2 regions of the Streptomyces sp. NPDC058457 genome follow, and region 1 is predicted to be linked to the other one. Evidence: predicted binding sites of a transcription regulator. Region 1 holds the regulator's gene; the other holds the start of a gene.
What was found. The regulator HrcA, encoded in region 1, represses chaperone genes, less so after heat shock. The targets are predictions, from matches to a motif close to TTNGCACTCNGNNNNNCNGAGTGCNAA.
Positions count from the first base shown of each region.

Region 2: groL (chaperonin GroEL) is a predicted target of HrcA. The motif match lies at 5,294-5,320, and genes of this name have one in related genera.

Region 1 covers NZ_JBHXLU010000002.1:52,181-62,951, reverse strand. Annotated here, with positions in the region: gene ACFWPS_RS02180 (VOC family protein) at 1-168, opposite strand, end outside; gene ACFWPS_RS02175 (16S rRNA (uracil(1498)-N(3))-methyltransferase) at 200-958, opposite strand; gene ACFWPS_RS02170 (nitronate monooxygenase) at 955-2,037, opposite strand; gene dnaJ (molecular chaperone DnaJ) at 2,513-3,649, opposite strand; gene hrcA (heat-inducible transcriptional repressor HrcA) at 3,650-4,666, opposite strand; gene ACFWPS_RS02155 (MBL fold metallo-hydrolase) at 4,839-5,564, shown strand; gene ACFWPS_RS02150 (DUF3097 domain-containing protein) at 5,596-6,411, shown strand; gene hemW (radical SAM family heme chaperone HemW) at 6,481-7,713, opposite strand; gene ACFWPS_RS02140 (SpoIIE family protein phosphatase) at 7,823-9,886, opposite strand; gene ACFWPS_RS02135 (HAMP domain-containing protein) at 9,989-10,771, shown strand, end outside.
Region 2 covers NZ_JBHXLU010000003.1:182,150-192,920, forward strand. Annotated here, with positions in the region: gene ACFWPS_RS04405 (trehalose-6-phosphate synthase) at 18-1,457, opposite strand; gene ACFWPS_RS04410 (glucosyl-3-phosphoglycerate synthase) at 1,552-2,496, opposite strand; SAM riboswitch class I at 2,654-2,816, shown strand; gene thrC (threonine synthase) at 2,835-4,118, shown strand; gene ACFWPS_RS04420 (MoaD/ThiS family protein) at 4,162-4,437, shown strand; gene ACFWPS_RS04425 (cold-shock protein) at 4,906-5,112, shown strand; gene groL (chaperonin GroEL) at 5,484-7,106, shown strand; gene ACFWPS_RS04435 (NADH:flavin oxidoreductase) at 7,351-8,478, shown strand; gene ACFWPS_RS04440 (hypothetical protein) at 8,500-8,676, opposite strand; gene ACFWPS_RS04445 (hypothetical protein) at 8,861-9,325, opposite strand; gene ACFWPS_RS04450 (metallophosphoesterase) at 9,674-10,546, shown strand; gene ACFWPS_RS04455 (carboxylesterase/lipase family protein) at 10,734-10,771, shown strand, end outside.

The DNA of each region.
Region 1 (10,771 bases):
CATCGCCCGGTCCTGCAGGGCGATCCCCGCCGACCCGGCATGCGGGCTGAACTTCTCGTACGGCCCCTCGCTCGCCCCCGACTGCGGCTTCAGCCCGAGCACCTCGGCGTAGAAGCGGTAGGCGGCGGCGAAGTCGCTGACCAGGAGCCGCACTTGGGCGAGTTCCACGGCGTGTCCCCCAGGGTGTGGTGCGGTGGGTTCAGGACCACCGGCCGGCGCGGCCCAGCAGCAGGGCCACGGCCGCCGTTCCGGCGGTCGACGTGCGCATCACGGTAGGCCCCAGGGTGTACGCCTTCGCACCTGCCTCCTCGAACAGCGCCACCTCGTCCCGGGCGACACCGCCTTCGGGCCCGACGACCAGCACGATCTCGCCCTCGCTGGGCAACTGGACCTCCGCGAGCGGCTCGCTGTCATGCCCGAAGTCGGAGTGGAGCACGGCGGCGAGGTCGGCTTTGGCGAGAAGTGCGGCAACCTGCTTGGTCGTCGCCGCGTCCGCGACCTCGGGGAACCGCACCCGGCGGGACTGCTTGCCGGCCTCCCGGGCGGTGGCCCGCCACTTGCCGAGCGCCTTCAGCCCCCGCTCGCCCTTCCACTGGGTGATGCAGCGGGCGGCCTGCCAGGGCACGATCGCGTCGACGCCGACCTCGGTCATGGTCTCCACGGCGACCTCCCCCCGGTCCCCCTTGGGAAGTGCCTGCACCACGGTGATCCGGGGCTGCGGCACGGGCTCCTCGTAGACGCTCTCCAGGTCCATCACCACCAGCCGGTCCTTGCCCTCGGCCGCCCGCACGACGCCCTCCATCCAGCGGCCGCGCCCGTCGGTGAGGATGACGTCCTCGCCGGGCTGCAGCCGCTTCACGGAGACGGCGTGCCGCCCCTCGGGACCGTCCAGGACGACCTCGCCACCGGAGAAGTCGGGCACGATCAGCGGATCGAGCACGAACACAGGAGCAGTCATCGGCTCTCCCCCTCCCCCTTGGTCGACAACGCTGTCGACGCGGCGGCGAGTTCCTCCGCGAGGGTCTCCACCAGCTGTCCGGCGGGCAGCTCGCGGGCCATCCGGTGCCCCTGCCCGGCCCACAGGGCCATGCCCTGCGCGTCTGTGGCCTTGGCCGCGGCCTTGCGCAGCGGGGCGGTGAGGTGGTGGACCTCCGGGTAGGCGGCGGGGGCGTACGGGCCGTGCTCGCGCATGAAGCGGTTGACCAGGCCGCGGGCGGGCCGCCCGGAGAACGCCCGGGTCAGCGCGGTCCGCGTGAACAGCGGGTCGGTGAGGGCCTGCTTGTGCAGGTCGGCGGCGCCGGACTCCGGGGTGGCCAGGAAGGCCGTCCCCAGCTGTGCGACGCTCGCCCCCGCCGCCAGTACGGCCGCGATCTGGCTGCCGCGCATGATGCCGCCCGCGGCGACGACCGGGATCCCCACGGTCTCCCGCACCTGGGCGACCAGGGACAGCAGCCCTATCCCGGACCCGTCGTTCTCCGGCACGTCCCGGTGGGTGCCCTGGTGTCCCCCGGCCTCCACGCCCTGTGCGATCACCGCGTCCGCCCCGGCCCGCTCGACGGCGAGGGCCTCCTCGGCGGTGGTGGCGGTGACCAGCGTGACCATCCCGGCCCGCCGCAGCGAATCCAGCACATCCCGCGTCGGCACACCGAAGTGAAAGGAGACGGCGGCCACCGGGTTGTCGAGCAGCACGGCCAGCTTGGCCTCGTACCCGTCGTCCCGGCCGCTGTCCGGGTCGCCGAGCTCGGTCTCGTACCAGGCGGCCTCACCGGCCAGCTGATGCGCGTAGATCTCCACGGCCCCGGACTCGGCGTACTCCGGCTGCGGCATGAAGAGGTTCACGCCGAAGGGGCGACCGGTCAGCCCTCGCAGTTGCTTGATCTCCTGGTACATCCCGTCGGCGGTCTTGTACCCGGCGGCAAGGAATCCCAGCCCGCCCGCCTCGGACACGGCAGCGGCGAGCTGCGGCACGGAGACCCCGCCTGCCATGGGGGCCTGCACGATCGGAAAAGGGAAGAGATCGGTCAGTGCGGAGGACATGACGGCATGTTGTCACGTCCTCCGAACAAGACCGAATCGGGCCGCCCCTTTGGCACATGCCAGAAATTTCCCCGCCCCACAGACACCGTGACCTGGTGACGCCACCCCTCACCGACCGAGCCGGGTAACAGCCCCGCCCCCCTCATCGACCGAGCCGAAGAGCGGCCTCGCCCCTTCATCGACCGAGCCGAGGAGCGGCCTCGCCTCCTCATCGACCGAACCGAGGGGCGGCCTCACCTCCCCATCGACCGAGCCGGGTGGTGGCCCCGCCTCCTCACCAACCAAGCCGAAGAGCGGCCTCGCCCCTTCATCGACCGAGCCGAGGAGCGGCCTCGCCTCCTCATCGACCGAACCGAGGGGCGGCCTCGCCTCCTCATCGACCGAGTCGGGTGGTGGGTGGGCATGGGTTTCGGGGGTCCAGGGGGCGGAGCCCCCTGGTGGGGTCGAAGGGGCGGAGCCCCTTCACGGTGACCCGTCAACGCCCGTTGAACGCGTCCTTCAGCCGGCTGAACAGCCCTTGCTGACCGGGCTGAAACTGCCCCGTCGGCCGCTCCTCCCCGCGCAGCTTCGCCAGCTCCCTCAGCAACCGCTCCTGCTCAGGATCGAGCTTGGTCGGCGTCGTCACCTCGACGTGGACGATCAGGTCACCCCGCCCGCCGCCACGCAGATGCGTGACACCGCGCCCGTGCAGCGGGATCGACTGCCCGGACTGGGTCCCCGGCCGGATGTCGACCTCCTCCAGCCCGTCCAGCGTCTCCAGCGGCACCTTCGTACCGAGCGACGCCGCCGTCATCGGAATCGTCACCGTGCAGTGCAGATCGTCCCCGCGCCGCTGGAACGTCGAATGCGGCAGCTCGTGGATCTCGACGTACAGGTCACCGGCCGGACCGCCACCCGGTCCCACCTCACCCTCACCGGCGAGCTGGATCCGCGTGCCGTTGTCGACACCGGCCGGGATCTTCACGGTCAGCGTCCGCCGCGACCGCACCCGCCCGTCGCCCGCGCACTCGGGGCACGGCGTCGGCACGACGGTCCCGAAGCCCTGGCACTGCGGGCAGGGCCGCGAGGTCATGACCTGCCCGAGGAAGGACCGCGTCACCTGCGAGACCTCACCACGGCCCCGGCACATGTCACACGTCTGGGCGGAGGTGCCCGGCGCCGCGCCCTCACCGTTACAGGTGTTGCAGACGATCGCCGTGTCGACCTGGATGTCCTTGGTCGTACCGAAGGCCGCCTCGTCGAGCTCGACCTCGATCCGGATCATCGCGTCCTGGCCGCGCCGCGTACGCGACCTCGGCCCGCGCTGCGACGCCGTACCGAAGAACGCGTCCATGATGTCCGAGAAGTTCCCGAACCCACCGGCCCCGAAGCCGCCCGCGCCCGCGCCGCCGCTCTGCGACAGCGGATCCCCGCCGAGGTCGTAGACCTGCTTCTTCTGCGGGTCCGACAGAACCTCGTAAGCGGCGTTGATCTCCTTGAACCGCTCCTGGGTCTTCGGGTCCGGGTTGACGTCCGGGTGCAGCTCGCGTGCGAGCCGACGGAAGGCCTTCTTGATCTCTTCCTGCGACGCGTCGCGGCGCACGCCGAGAACGGCGTAGTAGTCCGTGGCCACTTACGACTCCGCCAGGATCTGTCCGACGTACCGTGCCACCGCTCGTACCGCTCCCATCGTTCCCGGGTAATCCATGCGGGTCGGTCCGACCACGCCGAGCTTGGCGACTGCCTCGCCGCCCGAACCGTAGCCGACCGACACCACTGACGTGGAGTTGAGTCCCTCGTAGGCGTTCTCGTGACCGATGCGTACGGTCATGCCCGAATCCCCGGCCTCGCCAAGGAGCTTGAGCAGCACCACGTGCTCCTCCAATGCCTCCAGGACGGGCCGGATCATGAGGGGAAAGTCATGTCCGAAGCGGGTGAGATTGGCGGTGCCGCCGATCATCAACCGCTCCTCGTTCTCCTCGACGAGCGTCTCCAGCAGGGTGGAGAGCACCGCCGAGACCGCACCGCGGTCCTCGGCCTCGAAGGCTTCCGGCAGATCCTCCACCAGCCGGGGCACGTCCGAGAACCGGCGTCCCGCGACCCGGCTGTTCAGCCGCGCCCGCAGATCCGCCAGAGACGTTTCCCCGAAGGGCGCCGGGCAGTCGACCATACGCTGCTCGACCCGCCCGGTGTCGGTGATCAGCACCAGCATGAGCCGGGCCGGAGCCAGCGACAGCAGTTCCACGTGCCGCACGGTCGACCGCGTCAGCGACGGGTACTGCACGACCGCCACCTGCCGCGTCAGCTGTGCCAGCAGCCGAACGGTCCGCGCCACCACGTCGTCGAGATCGACGGCGCCGTCGAGGAAGTTCTGGATGGCCCGCCGCTCGGGCGCGCTCATCGGTTTGACGCCGGCCAGCTTGTCGACGAACAGCCGGTAGCCCTTGTCGGTGGGAATCCGCCCCGCGCTGGTGTGCGGCTGGGCGATGTACCCCTCGTCCTCCAGAGCGGCCATGTCGTTGCGCACGGTCGCCGGGGAGACCCCCAGGTTGTGCCGTTCGGTCAGCGCCTTCGAACCCACCGGCTCCTCGGTGCCGACGTAGTCCTGGACGATGGCGCGCAATACCTGAAGCCTGCGTTCACTCAGCATCCAGCGCCACACCTCCAGAAAGTCGTCCCCGCGGCCTTTCGGGTCCTTCGGGTCTTTCGTCTGGCACTCTGCGAACGCGAGTGCCAGCATCCCCGGCCCAGTGTACGGCCGTGGGGTACTGACTGGGCAAGGTCGGTCAGGACCCATGGCGTTCTACGGCTAGCGTCGCGGCATGACGGTGACTTGGGAAGAGCTGGGCTGGGAGCGGGTGGCCGAAGGGGTCGGCCGGTGCCGGCTGCCGGGCTGGGACTGCACGGCGGGCCTGGTTCTCGGCGCGGGCACGGCCCTGATGGTGGATGCCGGCTCCAGTCTGGCCGAGGGCGCACGGTTGCGCATGGAGGCGCAGGCGCTGGCCGACCGCCGTGTGACCCATCTCGCGCTCACCCATCCGCACTTCGACCACGTCTTCGGCGCGGCCGCCTTCGCGGGCGCGAACCTGTACGCGGCGGTGGGCACCGAGGCCGTCTTCGCGTACGACCGCGAGGCGCTCCGCCTGGACGCGGTCCGCAACGGCCTCCCCTCCCCCGAGGCCGAGGAGGCGGCCGACGCCCTTCCCCGCCCCCGCCGTCTGGTCTCCGGCGAGTGGACCCTCGACCTCGGCGACGGCCGCCAGGCCCTGCTGGCCAACGTGGGTCCCGGCCACACCGCCCACGACCTCGCCGTCCTGGTCCCCGGCGACCCGGAGGTGGTGTTCTGCGGCGACCTGGTGGAGGAGTCCGGCGATCCCCAGGCCGGTCCCGACGCCGTACCGTCCCGCTGGCCGGCGGCCCTGGACCGCCTCCTGTCGCTCGGCGGCGATCGCGCCCTGTACGTACCCGGTCACGGAGCGGTGGTGGACGCGGCGTTCGTACGGGCACAACGCGACGCCCTGGCGGCCCGTTTCGGCGTGTCGCGGTGACCGTGCCCGGGCTTCTCCTATCGTCATCCGAATGCGCCAGTACTCCGCCGACCTGACCCCGCCGTGGAAGCAGCCGAAGCCGGTGCCCGAGGTGGCTGCCGAACCCGGTCTGGTGGTGGAGGAGCCCGGCACCGGCTTCTGCGGCGCGGTGATCCGCTGCGAGGCGGGCACGGTCACCCTGGAGGACCGCTTCGGCAAACACCGCGTCTTCCCGCTGGAGCCGCGCGGCTTCCTCCTGGAGGGCCGGGTGGTCACCCTCGTACGCCCCACGTCGGCCGCCCCCGTACGTCCTTCCCGCACCGCCTCCGGCTCGGTCGCCGTCCCCGGCGCACGCGCGCGTGTCGCCCGCGCGGGCCGCATCTACGTGGAGGGCCGCCACGACGCGGAGCTGGTCGAGAAGGTCTGGGGCGACGACCTGCGCGTCGAGGGCGTGGTGGTGGAGTACCTGGAGGGCGTCGACGACCTCCCCGCCATCGTGGCCGAATTCGCCCCCGGCCCCGACGCCCGCCTCGGTGTCCTCGTCGACCACCTGCTCCCCGGCACCAAGGAGTGGCGCATCGCCCAGTCGGTCACCAGCGACCACGCCCTGGTCGTCGGCCACCCGTACATCGACATCTGGGAGGCGGTGAAACCGTCGTCCCTGGGCATCGACTCCTGGCCCCGCGTCCCGCACGGCCAGGACTGGAAGACGGGTGTGTGCCGGGCCCTCGGCTGGCCCACGGACAACACGGGCGCGGTATGGCAGGCGATCCTCGCGCGCGTGGGCTCCTACAAGGACCTGGAGCCGGAGCTGCTGGGCCGGGTGGAGGAGCTGATCGACTTCGTCACGGGCAGCGGTGGGGCCTGACCCGGCCTGACCCGGGTACCGGCACGGCTTTCCGGGGCCGGCCCCGGTCCGGTCCACTCCGCGGGGTGATCAGTCCACCAGATCCCTGACCACCGCATCCGCCAGCAACCGCCCCCGCAGCGTCAGCACGGCCCGCCCCTCCGCGTACGGACCGGCCTCCAGCAGGCCCTCCCCCAGTGCCCGCCGCGAGGCCTTCAGCCCCTCCTCCTTCAGCAGCTCCAACGGCACCCCCTCGCGCAGCCGCAGCTCCAGCAGGATCCTCTCCACCCGCCGGTCCTCGTCCGTCAGGACCTCACGCCCGGCCCCCGGCGACCGCCCGGACGCCAGCGCCGCCGCGTACGCCCCCGGGTGCTTCACGTTCCACCACCGCACGCCCCCCACGTGCGAGTGCGCCCCGGGCCCCGCGCCCCACCAGTCGGCGCCCCGCCAGTACAGCTCGTTGTGCAGGCAGCGGCCGGCCTCGGACGTGGCCCAGTTGGACACCTCGTACCAGTCGAAGCCCGCCCCCGCCAGCACCGAGTCGGCGATCAGGTAGCGGTCGGCGTGGACGTCGTCGTCGGTCATCGGGACCTCGCCCCGGCGGATCCGGCGGGCGAGCTGGGTGCCCTCCTCGACGATCAGCGCGTACGCCGACACATGGTCGGGACCGGCCCCGATCGCCGCGTCCAGCGAGGCCCGCCAGTCGTCGTCGGCCTCCCCCGGGGTGCCGTAGATCAGGTCGAGGTTCACGTGCTCGAAGCCGGCCGCGCGGGCCTCCGCGACGCACGCCTCGGGCCGCCCCGGGGTGTGCGTGCGGTCCAGGACGCGCAGCACGTGCTGCCGGGCGCTCTGCATGCCGAAGGAGATCCGGTTGAAGCCGCCCTCCCGCAGGGCCGCCAGATACGCGGGGTCGACGGACTCCGGGTTCGCCTCCGTCGTGACCTCCGCGTCGGCCGCGAGCCCGAACTCGTCACGGATCGCGTGCAGCATCCGTACGAGATCGGCGGCGGCCAGCAGCGTCGGCGTACCGCCGCCCACGAACACCGTGCGCACCTCGCGCGGGTCGTCGCCGAGGATCTTCCGCGCCAGCCTGACCTCGTCGATCAGTGTGTCCGCGTAGTTGTCGCGGGAGGCGAGGACACCGCCGGTGCCGCGCAGCTCGGTCGCCGTGTAGGTGTTGAAGTCGCAGTAGCCGCAGCGGGTCGCGCAGTAGGGGACGTGCAGGTAGAACCCGAGAGGGCGGGCGGCGGCACCGGCGAGCGCGGACGCGGGCAGCGCGCCGTCGTCCGGAACCGGCTCACCGTCGGGAAGTGCGGAAGGCATGTCCTCCATTGTCCCGTACGGCGCCGATTCCTCGGCTACCCACTACCTGGCTGCCCAGCTACCCGGCTACCCGGCTGCCCGGCTGCCCGGCTGCCCGGCCTCTCGCCGGCTACTCGGCCTGGAGGACGAGCAGCGCGAGGTCGTCCTCCGGCTGTCCGCCGCCGAACTCGTGGACGAGCCGTCTGATGCGTTCGGCGATCAGATCGGCACTCAGCCCCGCGCAGCCTGCAAGGGCCCGCGCGAGCCCGTCGCCGTCGTCGAACTGGCGGCTGCCGGAGCGGCGCTCGGTGACCCCGTCGGTCACGCACAGCAGGGTGTCGCCGGGCGCGAGCTCGATGGTCTCGCTGGTGTACGTCTCGTCCTCGACGACCCCGAGCAGGGTCTGCGGGCGGGCGGCGGTGCGGACCTCGCCGTCGGGGCCGAGGAGCAGCGGCAGCGGGTGCCCCGCGGAGGCGAGGGTGCAGCGGATGCCGCCGTCGTCGAGGGGGGTGAGCTCGCCGTAGAGGAGGGAGAGGAAACGGGTCTGCGGGCCGTCGCCCGGCGGCATGGGGCGGCCGCCGGCGGCGACCAGGGCTCGGGCGGCGGCGTCGGCGGCCTCGGTGGCGTCGTCGAGGAGGAGCTGGTTGAGCCGGTCGAGGACGTCGGCGACCCGGTACCCCTCGCGGGCGAGGAGCCGCAGCCAGGGCCGGGCGAGGCCGATGACGACGGCGGCCTCGGGGCCCTTGCCCTGGACGTCGCCGACCGCGAAGCACCAGCGGCCGTCGCCGGCCGGGAAGAGGTCGTAGAAGTCGCCGCTGGGGCCGCCCTTGTCACAGGGCTCGTAGACGAGCGCGCTGCGCACGCCCGGGATCTCCGCGACCGCGCCGGGCAGCAGCCCGCGCTGGAGTACGGCGCTGATGGTGGCCTGGCGGGCGTACTGGCGGGCCGCGCCGATGGCGAGGGCGACCCGGCGGCCGAAGTCCTCCACCAGGCCGGTGATCTCGTCGGGGATGCCGTCCGGGCCGGAGCGTCCGATGACGAGCGTGCCGAGCGGGCGGCCGCCCGCGATCAGCCGGTAGGCGAGCGCCGAGCCGAGGGCGCCCTGCGGGCCGAGCGCCGCGCCGGGCCAGGGATACGGCTCGGGCCCGGACCGTAAGCCGTTCTGCGCGCACGGGGGGTCCTTCTCCAGGGCGCGGCGCAGTTCCTCGATGCGGTTCTCGCTGCCGTGCCAGACCCGGGCCAGCCGCGGGCCGCCCGCGCCGGCCGGGTCGCCCCAGCCGCCCCCGCGCCCGGTCGCCTCGTCCTCCAGCCACACCGCGCACCAGTCGGCGAGCCGCGGCACGATCAGCTGGCCGGTGAGCGCGGCCACCAGGTTCTCGTCGAGCTGCCCGGCGAGCAGGTCGGAGGCCTCGGCGAGGAAGGACAGCGCGCCCCGGTTGAGCCAGTCCCGGTCGCGTTCGGGGCGGTGGGAGCATCCTGCGCTCTCCGTCGCGGCCGCGTGCGCGTGTACGTGCCCGTGCCCGTGCGCGTTTGGGGCTGGGGGTGGCTCGGGGGCGAGGATCTCGGCGACCTTCAGCTGCTGTTCGTCGGGGAGCGTGCCGCCGCGGCCGGTCAGCCGGGCCCACACCGACTTCGCGCCGGTGCGGTACGTCACCCCCCAGGACTCGGCCAGCGAGGCGACCAGACGCAGCCCGCGCCCGAACTCCGGTGTCTCGTACGGCGTCTCGCCCGGGTGGTCGCGGGGCGCCCGGGAGGGATGGTGGTCGGTGACCTCGACGACGAACGCCGTCTCCTCCCGCTGCTCCAACCACCAGTCGACCTCGACGTCCGTGCCCGCGTGCACGACGGCGTTGGTGACGAGTTCGCTGACGACGACCATGGCGTCCTCGGCGACCCGCTGCTGCTCCGGGCAGAGAAGTCCGCAGTCGGTCCACTCGTCGAGGCAGGCGCGCACCAGGGCGCGCGCGGATCCGGGCGCGAGGGGGCTTCCGGGCAGGGTCGCGTGCCCCTGCGCGCGCGGGCCCGCGGTGTCGTGCGCGGGCGCCGCGGTGTCGTGCGCGGGCGCCGCGGTGTCGTGCGCGGGCGCCGCGGTGTCGTGCGCGGGCGCCGCGGTGTCGTGCGCGGGCGCCGCGTCGTGCGCAGGCGCCTCACGGACCCGGGAGACGGTCTCCCGTTGCGTGGGTATGGCCCCCATGTCCAGCTCCCCGAGCAGTTCGGACGAATACATCCCGATCGATGCGGACAGAGTGACAGACTGACTGCGCCCATAAGCACCGAGTTACCGAAGTGGGCCGCCATGAGTGAGAACAGTGCTACGCGTGTGCTCGAAGACGGACAGAAACCGGAACAACTCCGAGCATCCGAACTGCGCCCTCTGCTCGCCGCGATGACCGCCGCCCGCGACGGCGACTTCAGCAAAGTCCCGGAGACCGGGATCGCCGGGACCACCGGGGAGGGGATCGTCGCCGAACTCACCGCGGTCTTCAACCAGATCATGGACCGCGGCATTCACTTCAACACCGACCTGCGGCGCGTGAAACGGGAGCTGATGCGCCACGGCCGCCTGGACGAGCGACTGTCGGCGAGCCCCGGCCAGGGCGCCTGGACGTCCCGCGTCAACGACGTCAACCAGGTTCTCGACACCCTGGTCGCACCGGCGGCGAACGCCACCCGCGTGCTGGACGCGGTGGCCGGCGGCGACCTGACCCAGCGGGTCGATCTGCACGACGGCAGCCGGCAGTTGCGCGGCGACCTGCGCCGACTGGCCCGCGCGGTGAACACGATGGTCGACCAGCTGTCCCTGTTCACCGGCGAGGTGACCCGGGTCGCGCGCGAGGTCGGCACCGAGGGGCGGCTCGGCGGCCGGGCCAAGGTGCAGGGGCTGTCGGGGAGCTGGCGGGACGTCACCGAGGCCGTGAACACCATGGCGTCCCGGCTGACCGCGCAGGTCCGTGACATCGCCCTGGTCACGACGGCGGTCGCGCGCGGCGACCTGACCCGCACGGTGACCATCGAGGCGACCGGTGAGCTGCTGGAGCTGAAGCTCACCGTCAACACCATGGTCGACCAGCTGTCCGCG
Region 2 (10,771 bases), on a different contig from region 1:
GGCCCGCAGCTACGCCTCTACCCGCCCAACGCCTCAAGCTGCTCAAGAAACCACCGCGCCGGAGGCAACGCCGTAGCCGCCTCGGCCAGCCTCTTGCAGCGCTCCGCCCGCTCCTCCGCCGGCATGGCCAGCGCCCGCGCCAACGCCTCCGCCGTCCCCCCGATGTCGTAAGGGTTCACGACGACCGCGTCCTCGCCCAACTCCTCGTACGCCCCCGCCTCCCGCGACAGGACCAGGACACACCCCTCGTCCGACACCACGGGAATCTCCTTCGCCACCAGGTTCATGCCGTCCCGGATCGGGTTCACCAGGGCCACGTCGGCCAGCCGGTACGCCGCCAGCGACCGTGCGAAGTCGTCCTTGACGTGCAGCACCACCGGCGTCCAACCCGCCGTCCCGTAGGCCGAGTTGATCTCGTCCGCGACCCGCTGCACCTCCGCCGTGTAGTCGCGGTAGACGGACAGGTCCTGCCGCGACGGGTACGCGAACGCGACATGCACCACCCGTTCCCGCCACTCGGGGTGGTCGTCGAGCAGCTGCCGGTACGCCAGCAGCCCCCGCACGATGTTCTTCGACAGCTCCGTCCGGTCGACGCGGACGACGGTCTTCCGCCCGTCGCCGCCGATCTCCTCGCGCAGCGCCCGCATCCGCTCGTCCACGTCCGGCTCGTGCGACCGCTTCCGCAGGAAGTCCGCGTCGGCCCCCAGCCCGTGCACCCCGATCCGGGTCCCGCCGGACGACGGATCGGCGGCCGGGATCCCCGGGCCCAGCACCGTATGACAGCAGTCGACGAACGCGTCCGCCCACCGCCGCGTCAGGAACGCCGCGTGGTCGGCGCCCAGGATCCCGCTCAGCAGCTCCGCCGCGATGTCGTCGGGGAGGAGCCGGAAGTAGTCCGGCGGCGCCCAGGGGGTGTGGGAGAAGTGGCCGATCCGCAGGTCGGGGCGGAGGCGACGGAGCATGCGGGGGGCGAGGGCCAGGTGGTAGTCCTGGATGACCACCACCGCACCCTCGGCCGCCTCCTGCGCCAGCGCTTCCGCGAAGGCGCGGTTGTAGGCCTGGTACGAACCCCACTGCCGCCGGAACTCCGCGTCGAAGACGGGCTCCAGCGGGGTCTGGTAGAGCATGTGGTGGACGAACCAGAGGACCGAGTTCGCGATGCCGTTGTACGCGTCGGAGAACACGTCCGCGTCGATGTCGAGCATCCGGACCTGCTGCCCGCCGGTGTCCCCGGCCGGCAGCCGGCCGCCCGCGGCCCGCCGCACCGCCTCCCGGTCGCCGTCGCCCAGCGCCGCGCACACCCACACCGCGTTCGCGTCCGGCCCGATCGCCGACAGTCCCGAGACCAGTCCGCCACCGCCCCGTCTGGCGTGCAGCGAACCGTCCTCGCGCAGGTCGTAAGAGACCGGGCCGCGGTTGGACGCGACCAGCACCTCGGCACCGCCGGTGGAAGCCATGGGGGAAGTCACACGCGTCAACCTAGCCCGGCCCGTAAACGCTCAAACGTACGGCCGGGCCCGACGCGCCGCCGTATACGGCCGTACGACGAAGTCACGCCACCTTGCGCTCGGCGTACTCGGCGATCTCCACCATCGGCGGCCGTTCCTCCGTGTCCACCGAGTAGGTGCGCGGTTCGAAGCCGTCCTCGCCCCGTTCGAACTGGGTGAGGGAGGGGCGGATCAGGTGGCCGCGGGCCAGCCGCAGCTGGGCCGTGCGGTAGATCGCGGCGGACATCCGGCCGAGGGCCTGGCCGTCCTGGTGGCGGTGTTTGCGGACGCCGACGTCGACCTGCGCCAGCGCGTTGAGCCCCACCAGGTGCAGGGCGTCGACCAGCATGCCCAGCTCCACGCCGTAGCCGACCGGGAAGGGCAGCTGTTCGAGGAGCGAGCGGCGGGCCGCGTACTCGCCGCCCAGCGGCTGCACGAATCCGGCCAGCTGCGGCCAGTGCATGTTCAGCAGCGGGCGGGCCATCAGCTCGGTGACCCGGCCGCCCTGCCCGGCGGCGCCGCCGAGCGGGCGGTCGTACATCGCCTTGACCAGGTCCACGTCCGGGTCGGTGAGGAGAGGGCCGACGATGCCGGTGACGAAGTCGGAGGAGAAGTCGCGCAGGTCGGCGTCGATGAAGCAGACGACGTCCCCGGTGGTGACCAGGAGGGAGCGCCAGAGGACCTCGCCCTTGCCGGGGACGGTCGGGATGCGGGGCAGGATCTCGTCGCGGTGCACGACGCGGGCGCCGGCCGCCGCGGCGACGGCCGCCGTGCGGTCGGTGGAGCCGGAGTCGACGACCACGATCTCGTCGACGAGCGGCACCTGCTGCATGAGGTCGTGGCGGATGATCGCGACGATGTCGCCGACGGTCTCCTCCTCGTTGAGCGCGGGCAGCACGACGCTGACCGTCTGCCCGGAGGACCGTTTCGCGGCCATGATCCGGTGCAGCGGACGATCGGTTACGGACCAGGAGCGGGTGGCCAGCCAGCGCTCGACTTCTTCCAGCACGGTCAGCGGCTCCTCACTGTCACGGTCACACGGCGAGGTGTGATCCATCTCGCGGTTCGGACGACTCACTCAACTGTCCTGGCCTTCGGTTACAGTCTTGAACAACGCCGATGACCATCGCATGTCCTGGGGTCACCCGGTGTTGACAACCACATACCGCTCATCCAGAGGGGCAGAGGGAAACGGCCCGTTGAAGCCCCGGCAACCCTCCAGTCGGTTACTCGTAGATCGCCGATCAGTGTCGATCGCTCGCGAGGCTCCCGGCTAGGGAAGGTGCCAAATCCGTCTCACGGCGAAATGCGTCGTGAGGAAGATGAGGAGAAAGGGCCTCGCCTCACATGGCTGTGCAGACTGTTGCAAGCGCCACCGATTCCACCGTAGACCTCGGCCCCGCCGCCGCCCTGAGCTGCCGCGAGTGCGGTCACCGGGTGCCGCTCGGCCCGTTGTTCGCCTGCGAGGAGTGTTTCGGCCCGCTGGAGATCGCGTACGACTTCTCGGCCTACGACACCGAGGAGCTCCGCAAGCAGATCGAAGCGGGTCCCGCGAACATCTGGCGCTACGCGCCGCTGCTGCCCGTCCCCGCGGACGTGGCGACCAAGCCGAACATCAACCCCGGCTGGACCAAGCTCGTCAAGGCCGACAACCTGGCCCGCGAGCTCGGGGTGACCGGCGGGCTGTACGTGAAGGACGACTCCGGCAACCCGACGCACTCCTTCAAGGACCGCGTCGTCGCCCAGGCCGTCGAGGCCGCCCGCGCCTTCGGCTACACCACCCTCTCCTGCTCCTCCACCGGCAACCTGGCCGGCGCGGTCGGTGCCGCCGCCGCCCGGGCCGGCTTCCGCTCCTGCGTGTTCATCCCGCACGACCTGGAGCAGGGCAAGATCGTCATGGCCGCGATCTACGGCGGCGAGCTCGTCGGCATCGAGGGCAACTACGACGACGTGAACCGTTTCTGCTCCGAGCTGATCGGCGACCCGGCCGGCGAGGGCTGGGGCTTCGTCAACGTCAACCTGCGGCCGTACTACGCGGAGGGCTCCAAGACCCTGGCGTACGAGATCTGCGAGCAGCTCGGCTGGCAGATCCCGGACCAGCTGGTCATCCCGATCGCCTCCGGCTCGCAGCTCACGAAGATCGACAAGGGTCTGCAGGAGCTGATCAAGCTCGGACTCGTCGAGGACAAGCCGTACAAGATCTTCGGTGCCCAGGCCGAGGGATGCTCGCCGGTGTCGGTGGCCTACAAGGAGGGCCACGACGTGGTCCGTCCGCAGAAGCCGAACACCATCGCCAAGTCCCTCGCCATCGGCAACCCGGCCGACGGCCCGTACGTCCTCGACATCGCGCGGCGTACCGGCGGTGCCGTGGAGGACGTGAACGACGAGCAGGTCGTCGACGCGATCAAGCTGCTTGCGCGGACCGAGGGAATCTTCGCGGAAACCGCCGGCGGAGTGACGGTTGGAGTCACCAAGAAGCTCATTGAGAATGGGTTGATTGATCCGGCGAAGACGGTCGTTGTACTCAACACCGGTGATGGACTGAAGACGCTGGACGCGGTTGCGGGTACCGGGCTCACCGCGACCATTCGCCCGAATCTGGAGTCTTTCCGCGAAGCCGGGCTCGCCTGAGTCCCCCGAGAAATTGGGCGTTGCCCAGACCGGAGGTAAAAACGTGAGCGTCACCGTTCGCATCCCCACCATCCTGCGCGCCTACACCGGCGGTCAGGCCGAAGTCGCCGCCGAGGGCGCCACGCTCGGCGAGGTCATCTCCGACCTGGAGAAGAACCACGCCGGGATCTCCGCGCGCGTTCTCGACGACCAGGGCAAGCTGCGCCGGTTCGTCAATGTGTACGTCAATGACGACGACGTGCGGTTCGAGCAGGGCCTGGAGACCGCCACCCCGGACGGGGCCGGTGTCTCCATCATCCCGGCCGTCGCCGGCGGCTGACCTGCTGACCTGCTTGACAGGCTGATCGAATGACCGAACATTACCTTCGGTAACGCCGATCACCGACTGTTCATCCGATTGCCCCCTCCGTGAGAGAAGCGGAGGGGGCAATTCTGTGTGGTTGAGCGCGGTACAGTTGGGGAACGCGGTCCCGATCTCCAGGTCGGGGACCCCGTATTCGATACCGCGAGCCCGGCAAGAAGTAGCCAAAGTGTGCGGGTTATATGCGGCTTTTGAGGCCTTTCTGGGGCCCGACTTGCCCTGAATTCGGCCGAATTCTCGCTACATTCCGGACCGCTCCCGTCCAGAATTCTCGTCCGATTGACCTGTTGCAGACGGCAGTTGGACAGATACATTCAGCCGCGGTCGACGCGTTCCGGCGCACGCCCCCAACCAATGGGGGGTGAGGTCTGACCCGGATCCGCGAAGTGTGGATCTGTGCAAGGGCCAGTAATAGGGGAGTTAGGCATGGCTCAGGGCACCGTCAAGTGGTTCAACGCGGAGAAGGGGTACGGCTTCATCGCGGTCGACGGTGGTGCGGATGTTTTCGTCCACTACAGCGCGATTCAGATGGACGGCTACCGCACCCTGGAAGAGGGTCAGCGGGTCGATTTCGAGATCTCGCAGGGCCAGAAGGGGCCGCAGGCGGACATGGTCCGGCTCGCGACCGGCTGAAGCACGCGCCGACTGACTGCAGCGACGTTCTTCCGTTCTTCTGCTGAAGGGCTCGCACCCGCTGGGTGCGAGCCCTTCAGCGTGCCCGGGGTCCCCCTCCGGCGTGCCCGGGGTCTTGCCCCGGCGTGCCCGGAGGCCAGGCTCCGGCGCGCCCGGAGGTCCTGCCGGAGTGCGAGAGGCGCTTGCACTCGACCATGCCGAGTGCTAATCATTGGCGTTAGCACTCTGAAGGTGAGAGTGACAAAGAAGGACCGGGTCGGTGAGGCCCGCAGGCCGGGTGGGGCAAGGAACCCACGGGTCGGCGAGCCGTCCGTCGCGGGCGCGGGCGCGGTCCTGAAGACTCACCCCCAGTCCTGGAGGGACCACTTCACATGGCCAAGATCATCGCGTTCGACGAGGAGGCGCGGCGCGGCCTTGAGCGCGGTATGAACCAGCTCGCCGACGCCGTCAAGGTCACCCTCGGCCCCAAGGGCCGCAACGTCGTCCTTGAGAAGAAGTGGGGCGCCCCCACGATCACCAACGATGGTGTGTCCATCGCCAAGGAGATCGAGCTGGAGGACCCGTACGAGAAGATCGGCGCCGAGCTGGTCAAGGAAGTCGCCAAGAAGACGGACGACGTCGCCGGTGACGGTACGACCACCGCGACCGTGCTCGCCCAGGCCCTGGTCAAGGAAGGCCTGCGCAACGTCGCCGCCGGTGCCAACCCGATGGCCCTGAAGCGCGGTATCGAGAAGGCCGTCGAGGCCGTCTCCGGTGCCCTCCTTGAGCAGGCGAAGGACGTCGAGACCAAGGAGCAGATCGCCTCCACGGCCTCCATCTCCGCCGCCGACACCCAGATCGGCGAGCTCATCGCCGAGGCCATGGACAAGGTCGGCAAGGAAGGCGTCATCACCGTCGAGGAGTCCCAGACCTTCGGTCTGGAGCTGGAGCTCACCGAGGGTATGCGCTTCGACAAGGGCTACATCTCGGCGTACTTCGCCACCGACATGGAGCGTATGGAGGCGTCCCTCGACGACCCGTACATCCTGATCGCCAACTCGAAGATCGGCTCCGTCAAGGACCTGCTCCCGCTCCTGGAGAAGGTCATGCAGTCGGGCAAGCCGCTGCTGATCATCGCCGAGGACGTCGAGGGCGAGGCCCTGTCGACCCTGGTCGTCAACAAGATCCGCGGCACCTTCAAGTCCGTCGCGGTCAAGGCCCCGGGCTTCGGCGACCGCCGCAAGGCGATGCTGAACGACATCGCCATCCTCACCGGCGGCGAGGTCATCTCCGAGGAGGTCGGTCTCAAGCTGGAGAACACGACCCTCGACCTGCTGGGCAAGGCCCGCAAGGTGGTCATCACCAAGGACGAGACCACCATCGTCGACGGCGCCGGCTCGTCCGACCAGGTCGCCGGCCGGGTCAACCAGATCCGCGCCGAGATCGAGCAGTCCGACTCGGACTACGACCGCGAGAAGCTCCAGGAGCGCCTGGCCAAGCTCGCCGGTGGCGTCGCCGTCATCAAGGCCGGTGCCGCGACCGAGGTCGAGCTCAAGGAGCGCAAGCACCGCATCGAGGACGCCGTGCGCAACGCCAAGGCGGCCGTCGAGGAGGGCATCGTCGCCGGTGGTGGCGTGGCCCTGCTGCAGGCCTCCCAGGTCTTCGAGAAGCTGGAGCTGGAGGGTGACGAGGCGACCGGCGCACAGGCCGTGAAGCTCGCGCTCGAGGCCCCGCTGAAGCAGATCGCCGTCAACGCCGGCCTCGAGGGCGGCGTCGTGGTGGAGAAGGTCCGCAACCTCACCCCGGGTCACGGCCTCAACGCCGCGACCGGCGAGTACGTCGACCTGATCGCCGAGGGCATCATCGACCCGGCGAAGGTGACCCGTTCCGCGCTGCAGAACGCCGCCTCCATCGCCGCGCTGTTCCTCACCACCGAGGCCGTCATCGCCGACAAGCCGGAGAAGGCCGCCGCGGCCGCTCCGGGCGGCATGCCGGGCGGTGACATGGACTTCTGATCCGATCCCGGATCAGCCCGTCCTTTCCGAGGGCGGCACCTCCTGCCAATGGGCGAGGGGTGCCGCCCTCGGGCGTTTCCGGCGCCCGTGTCCGGGTGTCCGGGGTCACACCGCACTCGCGAGCGACCGGGAATGCGCACGAGCGGGCAGGTCGTTGTGCACAGACGTGCACTCGATGCGTGTGCACATACCGTCTGGTATACGACCCGTCCGGTATACGACCTACTCACGAGGAGCCCCCCACGTGACCGTCACCACGCCCCCCGCCTCCCGCGCGGCCGAGATCCTCTCCCGCCCCATCGCCCTGAACGGGCTCACGGTCCCCAACCGGATCGCGATGGCGCCGATGACCCGCCAGTTCAGCCCCGGCGGCGTCCCCGGCGAGGACGTGGTCTCGTACTACTCCCGCCGGGCCGCCGCGGGTGTCGGTCTGATCGTCACCGAGGGGACCTACGTCGGCCACGACTCGGCCGGCAACAGCAGCCGCGTCCCGCGGTTCCACGGCGAGGAGCAGCTGGCGGGCTGGGCGAAGGTCGCCGAGGGGGTGCACGCGGCCGGCGGCACGATCGTCCCGCAGCTCTGGCACATCGGCATGGTCCGCAAGCAGGGCCAGGCGCCGTACGCGGACGCCCCGGCCGTCGGTCCCTCCGGCATCCGCCTGGACGGCACCGAGGGCGAGGGCACGGCGATGACCCGGCAGGACCTGGACGACGTCATCCGCGCGTTCGCCGAGGCCGCGGCCGCCGCCGAGCGCATCGGCTTCGACGGCGTCGAACTGCACGGCGCCCACGGCTACCTGCTCGACCAGTTCCTGTGGGCCGGCACCAACCGCCGCACCGACGGGTACGGCGGCGACCCGGTCGCCCGTACGAAGTTCGCCGCGGAGATCGTGGCCGCCGTACGCGAGGCAGTGTCCCCGGAGTTCCCGGTCATCCTCCGCTACTCGCAGTGGAAGTCCGACAACTACGACGCCCGCCTCGCGGAGACCCCCGAGGAGCTGGAGGCGATCCTCACCCCGCTGGCCGCCGCCGGCGTCGACGTCTTCCATGCCTCCACCCGCCGCTACTGGCTCCCCGAGTTCGAGGGCTCCGACCTGAACCTGGCCGGCTGGACCAAGAAGCTCACCGGCAGGCCCACCATCACCGTCGGCTCGGTCGGCCTCGACGGCGACTTCATCAAGGGCTTCGCGGGCGAGGGCTCCCCGGTCAAGGGCATCGAGGACCTCCTCGACGGCCTGGAGCGCGACGAGTACGACATGGTCGCCGTCGGCCGCGCCCTGCTCCAGGACCCCGAGTGGGCGGCGAAGGTTCTCGCCGGCCGCACGGACGAACTCAAGTCGTACGACGCGGTCGCGCTCAAGACCCTGAGCTGACCCCACCCGTTCGCCCTCGGGTCAGCCGGCGACCCGGCCGAAGAACCCGAGGGCGAACGCGTAGGGCACCACGAGCAGCCGCGCCGGCCGCAGGGCAGGCCGGTGCTGCTCGCCCTCGCGCACCCAGGTGTCGTACGCATGGACGAAGGCACCGGCGACACACCCGCCGATGTACGCCGTCGTCAGAAACCCGAACACCCTGCCCCACCCCCCGACCACGGCGACCGCGGCCAGCGCGTGGCCCGCGACCGCCGCACCCGCCAGGGGGCAGCCCCCTTGCGCCCGCGGCCGGTGAGCCTGGTGAAGAGCGCGTATCCGATCGCGGGCACGCCCGCGAGTGCCAGCAGAGTGGCCCACAGGGCGCCGGTGTCCGCGGAGACGGTCATAGCCACCCCGCGATGCTCATGACCAGGGCGGCCACAAGCTGTACGAACAAGGACAGGACGCCGAAGATCAGGGCGCTGTAGCGCGCGGCGTCCGCGCCCCAGCCCCGGTGCCTCGCCCAGCCCCAGCTCCCGACGGTGGCCAGGAGGGGTATGAGGGCCAGGACGACGTAACCCGCCGCGAACAGCGGGACCACGTCGAGCGCCATCAGCACCCCCACCCCGGCCCGGACGCCCCGCGCCTCGCGCGTCTCCGGCCGGCCGAAGTGCATCGCGCCGTAGATCACCGAATGCACGACGGTGACGAGGGTGCAGATGATGGCCGCGCCCGAAGCCCGGTCGCCCAGAGTCGCGAGGAAGTCCCCCCGTACCAGCCCTTCCAGGAGGGGCCCCGACGCGTTGAAGGCCGACACCCCGAGGGTGATCAGGAGCGAGACGCGCAGCTGCTTGAGCAGGCCGGTCATCGCCGTCCGCCCGGCGTGCGGGTTGCGTGGGTCTCGTGCGTCATCACGGCTCGGCTCTCCGGTCGGCGGCTGATTGAGGCATGGGACGTCAGGAACCTGTGAGGGTGCCTCCCGGGAACGGTCACGAGATGCCCAAGGAGCGAGCCGCGGGTCTTCCCGACTCTTGACCTGGCTGAAAACAGCCGTTCCGGGTCGGCGCATTCTATGTGTCGGCCATGGTTCGCCTGTCGGGCAAACCGGTGCTGAGCTGCCAGAACGTCTCAAGTGGGGTACGGAGTCCGCCCACTTGCCGCACGCACTTCGTTATTGGCTTGTGACGACCACCGAGGTCACCGGTATCGTCCCGTCATGCGGATACTCCATCTCTCGGACACCCACCTGGACCGCACCGACGCCCCCAACAGACGGGGTGTCAACGCCACCGCGTCGCTGCGGCTGATGCTCGACGAACTCCGCCATCTCCAGGGCCTCGACGCGGTCGTCGTCACCGGTGACCTCGCCGACGACGGCTCGGCGGAGGCGTACACGGCCCTGCGCACCCTGATCGGCGCCTACGCCGAGGCCCGGAACATCCCCGTCCTCTGCACCACCGGCAACCACGACGAGCGCGAGGCCTTCGCCAAGGTGCTGGGCAGCGGGCATCTGGACGCCGACGGCACCGATCGCGCCGAGCTGGTGTTCGGCGCCCCGGAGCGGGCCGCCGTGAGCACGGTCGGCGGCTGGCGCTTCGTCACCCTGGACTCGCTCGTGCCGGGCAAGGTCCACGGCCGGCTCGGCGCGCCCCAGCTGGAGTGGCTGCGCGAGGTGCTGCGCACCCCGGCCGGGCACGGCACGGTCCTCGCCTTCCACCATCCGCCGCTCGCCCTGGACATCTCGCTGACCCAGCAGGCCTTCGGGCTGCGCGACCCCGGCGACCTGGCGGCGGTGATCCGGGGCAGTGACGCACGGGTGATCCTCACGGGCCACTACCACCTCCAGCTCTTCGGGGTGCTGGAGTCGGTGCCGGTGTGGGTGACGCCGGGGGTGGTCAACCGGATCGACCTCACCGTGGCGCCCGGCGGTGAGCGGGCGGTGCGCGGGGCGTCGGCGTCGCTGGTGGAGCTGGGCGGGCCCGCGAGCCCGATGTTCCACACCTTCCATGCGCGGGATCCGCGGGCCCATGAGACGGTGTACGAGATCGACGAGGCGGAGGCCAGGGCATTCGTGGCCCGGCACGGCTGACCTGGATTGCCTGGATTCACTCCAACGGGTGAGGGGTGTTCGGCACTCGTGCGAAGCGCCGGACGTTTCATCAGTGACCGGCCGTGAAACGGCGGCGACCAGCCGGAGAGGCGGCTGCGACCGCCGTCGGAGCGGCAGCGGTCAGTCGTCGGAAGTGGCAGCAACCAGCCGTCGAAAGCGAGCGATCATGATCACGAACGAGTCCGCCGAGCCGGCGCCCGCGGC